4 regions of the Lactiplantibacillus sp. 7.2.4 genome follow, and region 2 is predicted to be linked to each of the others. Evidence: predicted binding sites of a transcription regulator. Region 2 holds the regulator's gene; each other region holds the start of a gene.
The links. The regulator NrdR, encoded in region 2, represses ribonucleotide reductase genes. The targets are predictions, from matches to a motif close to ACACNATATATNGTGT.
Positions count from the first base shown of each region.

Region 1: nrdD (anaerobic ribonucleoside-triphosphate reductase) is a predicted target of NrdR. The motif match lies at 1,023-1,038, and genes of this name have one in related genera.
Region 3: pnuC (nicotinamide riboside transporter PnuC) is a predicted target of NrdR. The motif match lies at 1,308-1,323, and genes of this name have one in related genera.
Region 4: KGF70_RS02935 (deoxynucleoside kinase) is a predicted target of NrdR. The motif match lies at 963-978, and genes of this name have one in related genera.

Region 1 covers NZ_JAGYGS010000064.1:14,747-16,956, reverse strand. The annotation lists gene KGF70_RS14380 (peptide deformylase) at 1-41, opposite strand, end outside; gene KGF70_RS14375 (hypothetical protein) at 171-644, opposite strand; gene nrdD (anaerobic ribonucleoside-triphosphate reductase) at 1,104-2,210, shown strand, end outside.
Region 2 covers NZ_JAGYGS010000004.1:46,424-48,633, forward strand. The annotation lists gene KGF70_RS02200 (replication initiation and membrane attachment family protein) at 1-984, opposite strand, end outside; gene nrdR (transcriptional regulator NrdR) at 1,006-1,521, opposite strand; gene coaE (dephospho-CoA kinase) at 1,561-2,154, opposite strand; gene mutM (DNA-formamidopyrimidine glycosylase) at 2,164-2,210, opposite strand, start outside.
Region 3 covers NZ_JAGYGS010000021.1:11,565-13,774, forward strand. The annotation lists gene map (type I methionyl aminopeptidase) at 264-1,055, opposite strand; gene pnuC (nicotinamide riboside transporter PnuC) at 1,417-2,205, shown strand.
Region 4 covers NZ_JAGYGS010000005.1:67,357-69,566, reverse strand. The annotation lists gene KGF70_RS02940 (glycerophosphodiester phosphodiesterase family protein) at 1-160, shown strand, start outside; gene KGF70_RS02935 (deoxynucleoside kinase) at 291-938, opposite strand; gene mscL (large-conductance mechanosensitive channel protein MscL) at 1,043-1,426, opposite strand; gene KGF70_RS02925 (YhgE/Pip domain-containing protein) at 1,850-2,210, opposite strand, start outside.

The sequences.
Region 1 (2,210 bases), on a different contig from region 2:
ACACTTAATGCGGCGGGGTCGTGAACAATGGGTCGAATCATATCAGTTCCTCCATATCGTGGGTTTATTAGTTCAATTATAGGGAGCGGTTCACCGAGAAGCAAGCCGTTCTGCAGGTGTGAACTCAAAACACCCCACGCAGACAGAATCGCGTGGGGTGTACGAAGTCCTTAATTATTAACTTTAAAAGTCGGCGTGAGGCTGCTGGTCTTTAAGGCCTGAGTCGTCGTGGTTGGTATCTTACTCCGATTCGGTCGCCAGTTCGGATCTTTGACCAGGGTTGTCGCCGTTCCCTGATAATCGAGCGTCATACTGTTAGCATTATTGAGTGTTAGCACGGCGGTCGCCTGCTTGATTTTTACAGTCAGCTGCGTCTCATCCAGCTTGAAATCAGTATGGTTGCGCGCAGGTGATTTACCGGCTTGAAACAAGCCAAGCTGGTGTTCGGTATTCAGATATAGGCTCGTTGCGGGATCTTTGCTCACCCAGCGTCCTAAAAAGTCGCGGGACGTGACGGATTGCACGGCATGGACTGTTGACGTTGTTGGTTGAACCGGCTTAGCGGTAGGTGATGTCTTTGATTGGCACCCGGCGAGTAGACCGCTAAGCAGTAATCCCACAATTATGCCTCTAATTTTTTGCATAATTATTCTCTCCTCCAAATGCCCATTTTCCCCTGTAGGGCTTATTCACCATTATAGCGAATATGTCATCTTATTTAAACTAAATTGTCATACTCATCGTGAAATAATTAATTTTAAGCGATTTGATTGTATTGTGCTTAATTGGCGGCGAATGATCTCGACCGTTTTTGGTCATGAAAAAACGTGAAAGCCACTAAGACGGGCGTTCGATTGAAGGTTAAGAATATTGACTAAATATTCATAATGAAAGTGTAAACTGATACAGAAAATAATTTTAAAATATTCCAAAACTACGCCAATTCGATGGCTAGTGAGTCTTGCTGTACGCAACTGTATTTATCAGGCGATTTGAGCCATAGGCATTTTTAATAAAATGAGCTACTATATATAGTATTGATTCAAACTGAACGTACTATCAATTGTATGGACTTGATGACTTTGGAAAGTGGGGAATGTAAGATGCTGACAACGACAACTAAGGATATTTTAGACGAATTACGGCCACTACCGGTCACGAAACGGGGCGGAGCACAAACCAAGTTTCACCCCTATAAATTAGACTTTGTCTTACACCAGTTATTAACGACTGAGGATGAGGTGCGCGTCGTGAAGCAAGCCCTAGTCGCTTATTATCGGGATGCGGACGGCATTGACACCCGGGAACTCCGGACGACATTGATGCAGATCTTGAATGCTCAGGGCTTGACTCAAGCGGCCCAAGCTTATCAAGACTACTTTGATGCTGAACAAGAACGCTTTGCGGCGGCAACGAATGTGCAGGGACGGATTGAAAAATTATTCGAACGCGATGCCAGCGTTGTGCATGAAAATGCAAATAAAGATAGTACGATTTTTAATACCCAACGTGATTTGGAAGCCGGCGCTGCTAGTCGGGCACTAGGTCTGAAGATGTTGCCAGATCTAGTCGCTAAGGCCCATTTACGTGGTGATATTCACTGGCATGACCTCGATTATTCACCGGTCACGCCTGAAACGAACTGCTGTCTGATTGACTTTGACGGCATGTTCAAGCACGGCTATAAGATTGGTAATGCGGAAGTTGCCTCGCCACGGTCGATTCAAACCGCTACAGCCCAGATGGCCCAGATTATTGCCAACGTTGCGTCGCTGCAATACGGTGGTTGTTCTGCCAACCGGGTCGACCAGTTGTTAGCCCCCTATGCGGCCATTAATTATCAAAAACACTTGGCGGATGCTGAAAAGTGGGTCGCTGAAGACCAGCGCGAAGCCTATGCTAAGGCCAAGACGAAAAAGGATATCTACGATGCAATGCAGGCCTTGGAATATGAAATCAATACATTATATTCATCACAAGGGCAGACGCCGTTTACGACCGTTAACTTTGGTTTAGGGACGAGCTGGATCGAACGCGAGATTCAAAAGGCGATTCTCCAGATTCGAATCAAGGGTCTCGGTAAGGAACATCGGACCGCAATCTTTCCCAAATTAATCTTTACGATGAAGCGCGGCCTGAATCTCAGTCCCAACGACCCGAATTATGATATTAAGGAACTGGCCATCGAATGTTCGACGAAGCGGATGTAT
Region 2 (2,210 bases):
CACGGCCTGCTTCGCAACATCGACCAGTTGCTGTTCCGCCTTAGAAAGTTGTGCCGTTGAAGCTGGCTGCCGGGTTGCCTTACTAGAATTGGCCGCCGTAGTGGTTGGTTTAGTCGACTGATCGGTCGTTGCTTCATTTGTCGTCGTCCGAGTTGGCGTGGTTGGCCGCTCATACCGGCGTGCGATCAATAGTTTCAACTGGTTCTCGTCAAATTGTCCAGTCGTCAAACTGGCAACTTCACTGATCAGCTTGGCCATCTCAATCTCACTGATGCCATAAACCCGACTTTCCGTAACGATAAGTTGGCGCGAACTAGCCACTTGTTTCAAGTCAACGTAGTTTTGCTTCAAGATTTGACCTAATAATTGCCAATCGAAGTCATCATCACTGAGTACTGGTGATTGATCTTCAGCCGGTTCATTGGCAGCCAGCTGTGCCCGCACCTGCTGGACAGGGCGTGGCGTGGTCGTGACTTTATGACCATCAACGTGAAATACCTCGAGGATATTAGCCGTCACGTCCTTCGCCGCCGTCAGATCCACCGGTTGCGTGGCAAAATCACTAGCCAGCTGTTGGTAGCGTAATTCCCCAACAGTATCGAGCAGCAAAACGCTTAACAGGTCATCTGCAAAGAATTGTAAGGCTAGTTGCGGTGCCTGCAAGCGATAAATATACAAAGTGCCGAGCTCATCTTGTTGGTAATAACTCCGTAACAGCCCCGTCGCCTCTAGTTTACGACGTGCTGCCAATACGGTCGGTAAATCTGCGTTCAAAATTCCTAGCAATTCCGCATGACTACGACGATTACTCAGTTCGTTTTCACTGCTTTGTAAGCTTCGCAGCGCGGCATACAAACTATATGCCAGTGGCCCGATCAACGGTAAATACAGCTCCGCTAAGACTGCTTGCTGGGCGGCGCTCAACGCTGGGGCTTGTGGGACCACCAGTCCTGATTTGGGCGTCAATGGTTCTTCATTTGGCATCTTGTTCACCATTCTTTTGACCTAATCTTTTTTACGTTTTGGCGCGTGCTCGGTCTTCACTGACGGTTTCGCCAACTTGACCTTGTCACGTTCCATCATATCTTGGAGTTCGTTCAAGAAGACGTGCATATCCTTGAATTGGCGATAAACACTAGCGAAACGAATATAAGAAATTTCATCAATATCCGCGAGCTGTTCCATCACGTACTCACCGATCACTTGGCTGGAAATTTCATTTTCACCCAGTGACCGGACTTTATTTTCAACATCATCAACGACCCCAGTCATGGTTTCCATGCTGACTGGGCGTTTTTCGGCGGAGCGAATAATCCCTCGTAAGACCTTCTCACGATTGAATTCTTCACGGGCACCATTTTTCTTGATCACTAATAACGGGGTCGCTTCGACCCGTTCAAACGTCGTAAATCGGAAACCACAGTTTTCGCATTCCCGCCGACGCCGGATGACGCGACCGTCATCAGTCGGTCGACTGTCAACCACACGGGAGCCATTATGATGACAATGTGGACATTGCATAGCTTTCACACCCCTTGTAACAAGTCACAATTATTTTTATTAAACAGTCATAGTTTCTAGCCATTTTAACACGGCGGCTTCAGTTTTATCAACGGTTGAACCGTTATCAATCACCACGTCCGCCCACGCGGCCTTTTGAGCCAATGGCAGCTGACTCGCAATTCGTGCCTGGGCCGCTTGCTTTGACAGCTGGTTGCGCGCCATCAAGCGTTTTAGTACGATGGCCGGTGGTGCAGTCACGACGACAACCTGGTCACAGACATTCTGCCAGCCACTCTCATAGAGTAACGGCACGTCTAGAATAATCGCCGTTGGATTCGACTGGCCTGCCGCGACGATGGCTTCAAACATCGCATATTGAATCGGCAAACTGGTAATGGCCGTCAAATCCTGCAAGGCGGCCGAATCATTAAAAACTAACTGGCCGAGCCATGGCCGATTGAGTGAACCATCCGCCAATAATGCGTCCGGCCCAAACTTAGCAGCGATTTTCTGCGTCGTGGGTTGTCCTGGTCCTTCGACCGCCCAGGCGATTTTGTCAGCATCCACGATAGGTAAATACTGCGCTAATAACTTAGAAACGGTGGATTTTCCAGTCGCAATCCCACCGGTCAACCCGATTAATTTCGTCACGGTGGTCACCTACAATCGTTGTTCAAGGGGACAGAAATGTGTCCCACGCTGCGCGA
Region 3 (2,210 bases), on a different contig from region 2:
AAGACTCGTATTTGAAATTGCGCAGTGGGTTTCTGCGTGAGTTCAAATCGATGTCGGCTTACGTTCCAGCAATTGTCAGCCGGCCCCGGAAGTCGGAATGGGACGCGCATCGGCTGACGAACAGTAAGCCAAACGATTGGCATGATTTAATCATGATTCATGCCAAATTACTTAGGACAATGCGTAAATCTAGACAAAAACCGCCTGAACAAGTTCAAGGTCGGCTTGTTCAAGCGGTTGGTTACTATCTAATAAAGTGATGATTATTTATGCCATAAATACTTAGCGTCGAAGTCGTTATCGAATGAAGATAAGATCTTAGGACCGTCATCCGTGACAACCAAGGTGTGTTCGTATTGGCAACTCAAGCTGCCGTCTAACGTCCGAACGGTCCAGCCATCATCAGCAGTTTCGCCGGAGCGCCAGTCGCCAATGTTGACCATGGGTTCGATCGTTATGGTCATGCCGGCTTTCAAGCGGGTACCGTGACCTGCTTCGCCATAGTGAGGAACGTCGGGCTTTTCGTGCATCGTCGGTCCAATGCCGTGGCCGATGTATTCGCGAACGACACCGTAACCCATTTCGTTTTCAGCGTAGTTTTGAATTGCCCAACCAATATCACCGATACGGTTGCCAACAACGGCTTGGTCGATGCCCAGGTATAGCGCTTTGTGGGTCACTTCCATTAATTTCTTAACTTCTGGTGCAGGAGTCCCGGCAACGAAGGCGTGGCAAGAGTCACTGAGGTAACCGTGGTAGTTAATGACCGTATCGACCTTTAATAAGTCACCGTCCTTAACTAAGATGTCCTTACTTGGGCAGCCATGGCAAATCATGTCGTTGACGCTGACACAAGTTGAGTATTTGTAGCCTTCAAAGTTAAGTTCACCAGGGGTCGCATCGTGCGCGGTGATGTATTCGTAAGCAAAGTGATCGACATCCCAAGTCGTGATACCTGGTTTGATGTAATCTTCAAGGGCGTGGAACAAGCCCACCATAATGTCACCGGCAGCTTGCATCCCTTGGATTTCACGATCTGATTTAAGCGTAATCATGAGGTTCCTCCAAAAAATTAATTATATTGTAAAGCTAAAAGATTGTTCTCCTCCAGTATACTGCAAGCGAGGTGGTCCGACAAAAGCCATTGTCTGCACTTGCTAATGATAGCGTTTCCAGTAACTTAACGCTAAAAAAAACGAAAAAAATCGCCACGCCAAAAAAGCCAAATTGGCGGGACGGAAGCGGATTGGTTGCGAACAATCTAATATAAAAATGGAATTTTTCTCTTTTCATCGGCTGAGATAATGATACAATATATTGTGTTGTTTCGAACGGAAACACTACATGTAGTAGTGTGACGTGACTGGTTGGCCAACTAGACACCTACAACCGCATATGATGAACGGAAAGAGGAGCATGATTTTGAGTAATTATTTTAAATTCTTATCACACCAACTGAAGGGTTGGCCACAACAGAACTACTACTTATTCTATTTTAGCTTAGGGTGTCAAGTGATGACTTTGGTCAGTGCCCCAATCACAGCATTGTCTATTCTAACATTTATTGGGACAACTTTGGGTGTTCTTTGCGTGTTAGCCATTAACGCCGCCAAATCAGTCAATGGATTATTGGGTGTTATTTCAGCAGCTTGTTTCATCGTGGTTGGTTTTTCAGCCAAAAACTACTTAAGTATCGGCGAACAATTAGCCTACGTTGTAACGCTCGATATCCCAGTGTTACTGAGTGCTAACTGGAACGTGAACATGGTGTCCAAGATTCGGAAATTCACCGGTAAGACTTGGGTCGTCGCAATTGTTGCAACCCTCGTCGTTTACGCCATCTCTGGTTACCTCATTGGTGCGTTGACTGATGATCCGCGGCCGTGGGTCGATGCCATTAGTTTCGCCATTTGTTTGACGGCAGGGGTCATCTGCTTCCTCCGTTACAACAACCAGTACTTCTGGTGGATTGCTTCTGGGCTAGCTCAGATGGTACTCTGGTTCATTTCGTTCCGTCAAGGTTCCGCAACGTTGGCGATGTTTATCAACAGCTCAATTTATTTGATCAACGATATCTTAGCCTTCACGGTCTCACCTTGGTACAACAAGCATGAACGGGCTCGTTTGATGGCCGAAGAACAAGCGGCTAGTGATGCTGCTAGTGTAGACGCCACTCATAATCAAGCATTCGAATTAAATCATTAATTAGG
Region 4 (2,210 bases), on a different contig from region 2:
AGGGGTGCATCTCGAGCATTTCCAACCGGTGAAAGAAGTTGCAGAACGCGTGTGGACCGTTGATGAGCCGGCAGTCATGCAACAATTGTTTGCAGCAGCCGTTAACGCGGTCATTACAAATAATTTTGAGTTGGCGCAGCAAGTACGAGCGGCCATGTAAGCGCAGCTCGAAGCGCGACATGTTAGTTCAAGCGAACTTACTAATTATTGATAGTTGTGATTAATTGTCAGCATAAGAAAAGGAGTGGATTTCCATGGCGGAAATCCACTCCTTTTTATCGTTAGAATGTTTAAACACTGGCTGGGTTACGAATCTTACCCAATTCAGCATCGATTTGTGCGAGTACGGCTTGTTGATTTTCAGGTTTCTCTAAGTCGTATTGTTGTAAGTCGATCTTCATCTTAGGACTCGCATCATATTCGTCATACCACTTGCGGTAGGCGGTCCACATCTTGTAGTAATATGATTCAAGTTCAGGATTGTTATCGAATTGTTCGTAGTCCCGACCCCGCTTCTTGATCCGGTAGAGGATCGTATCGAAGTCGGTTTCGGAGTAGACCATCAAGTCCGGCGCCTTTTTAGGGAGCTCGGTTAATTCGGTCATCATATTGTCTAATAGTTGCAAGTAAACTTTCAGTTCAGTGTCAGAAATATTACCCTCAGCGTTGTTTTCTTTGGTAAAGAGGGCATCTTCGTAGATGGAGCGGTCGAGAACATTGTTATCATCGGCCAATGCCTTCTTGATCATTGCAAAGCGCTTGTTGAGGAAATAGATTTGTAATAGGAACCCGTAATTCTTTGGATCCGAATAGTAAAGTGGCAGTACTGGGTTGTCGCCAACCGGTTCGTAAAATGCCTTCGTTCCAAGGTGGTCTGCAATCAGCCCCGTTAACGTGGTTTTGCCGACCCCAATCATTCCTGCTGTTATTATCACCATGATAGCCCCTCTTTATAAAAAATTGCACAATATATTGTATCTCAAAAAAAGTTGGAATACCATATAGACTTTTAATGAAAAATTTGCTTCGGTGCTATTTTGGGCTATTTTTTGGCTTGTTCCTTCAATAAATCACGGATTTCTTCCAAGTATTGCGCGGAAAGATCGACTTCTTCTTCATCCTCAGTTTCTTCCGGTTCATTTTTAACGACTTTATTAATAATTTTCACCAGAATGAACACAACGATGGCGACGATGAAGAAATTAATGATGGCATTCAAAAATGACCCGTACTTGAAAGTGGCATCACCGATACTGACTTTTAAGTTGGATAAATCGACACGACCTAGGAAAATCCCAATCAACGGATTGATCAAGTTATCGGTTAACGATTTGACGATGGCGGTAAACGCAGACCCAATAATGACCCCAACGGCCAAGTCAATCACGTTCCCACGAGCAATAAATTCCTTAAATTCTTTAATCATGTGACGAGCGCTCCTTTTTTGTTTAGCTGATAACAGTATAGCTAAAATCAAACGTTGACTCAATTGATATACGAGATGAATTTCGGGGCAATTGGTGGTTAACCACAGCATACGCGGTCGAATTTTGCCCGTACTAACGATTTGTTTCGTTTGGATAGTGACCTAATCTGGTGGGCGCTGTGCTTGAGGCGGGGGTTTGGATGGGGAGCACAGCTGCACGTTATCGGTGGCTAGTGACTAGGATTCAAGACTTCGGGAACATGGCACGACAAGCTCAAATCAACCCCAGTATATCGGTTAGTCGCGAAAAGCGTTCAGTTACTGACAAAATCGATACAAAAAACGCCCCAACACAAGTGTGCTGAGGCGTTATTAGACAGGTGGTCAATATTAAGCGGTGCACTGACCAATCATCATATTCGGTTAGTGTAGGTCGGGGCCATCGCTTGCTTTAGCTCGCAACCGACGCTGAATGTGCGTAGCTAGTTTGCTCTGGGTCGCTTTGAGGGCAGCCGGGTCGTCGAAATCAATTTGTGCGAGCCGTGGGTAACGACGCAGGAAGAACAGCCCAGTAAAAGCAACGAATAGCGTGAGAAACAGTGTCAGGATGGCCAGCTCACCAAGTGCGGAATTGCCAGTCATTAAGGTTTGTCGTAATCCGTTAACACTATAACTCATCGGTAACCACGGGTGAATCATCTGGAAAAAGCGGCCAGATAATTGAATCGGGTAAGTGCCGGCTGAACCGCCGAGCTGCAGGACCAGCAAGACCATGCCGAAGAAG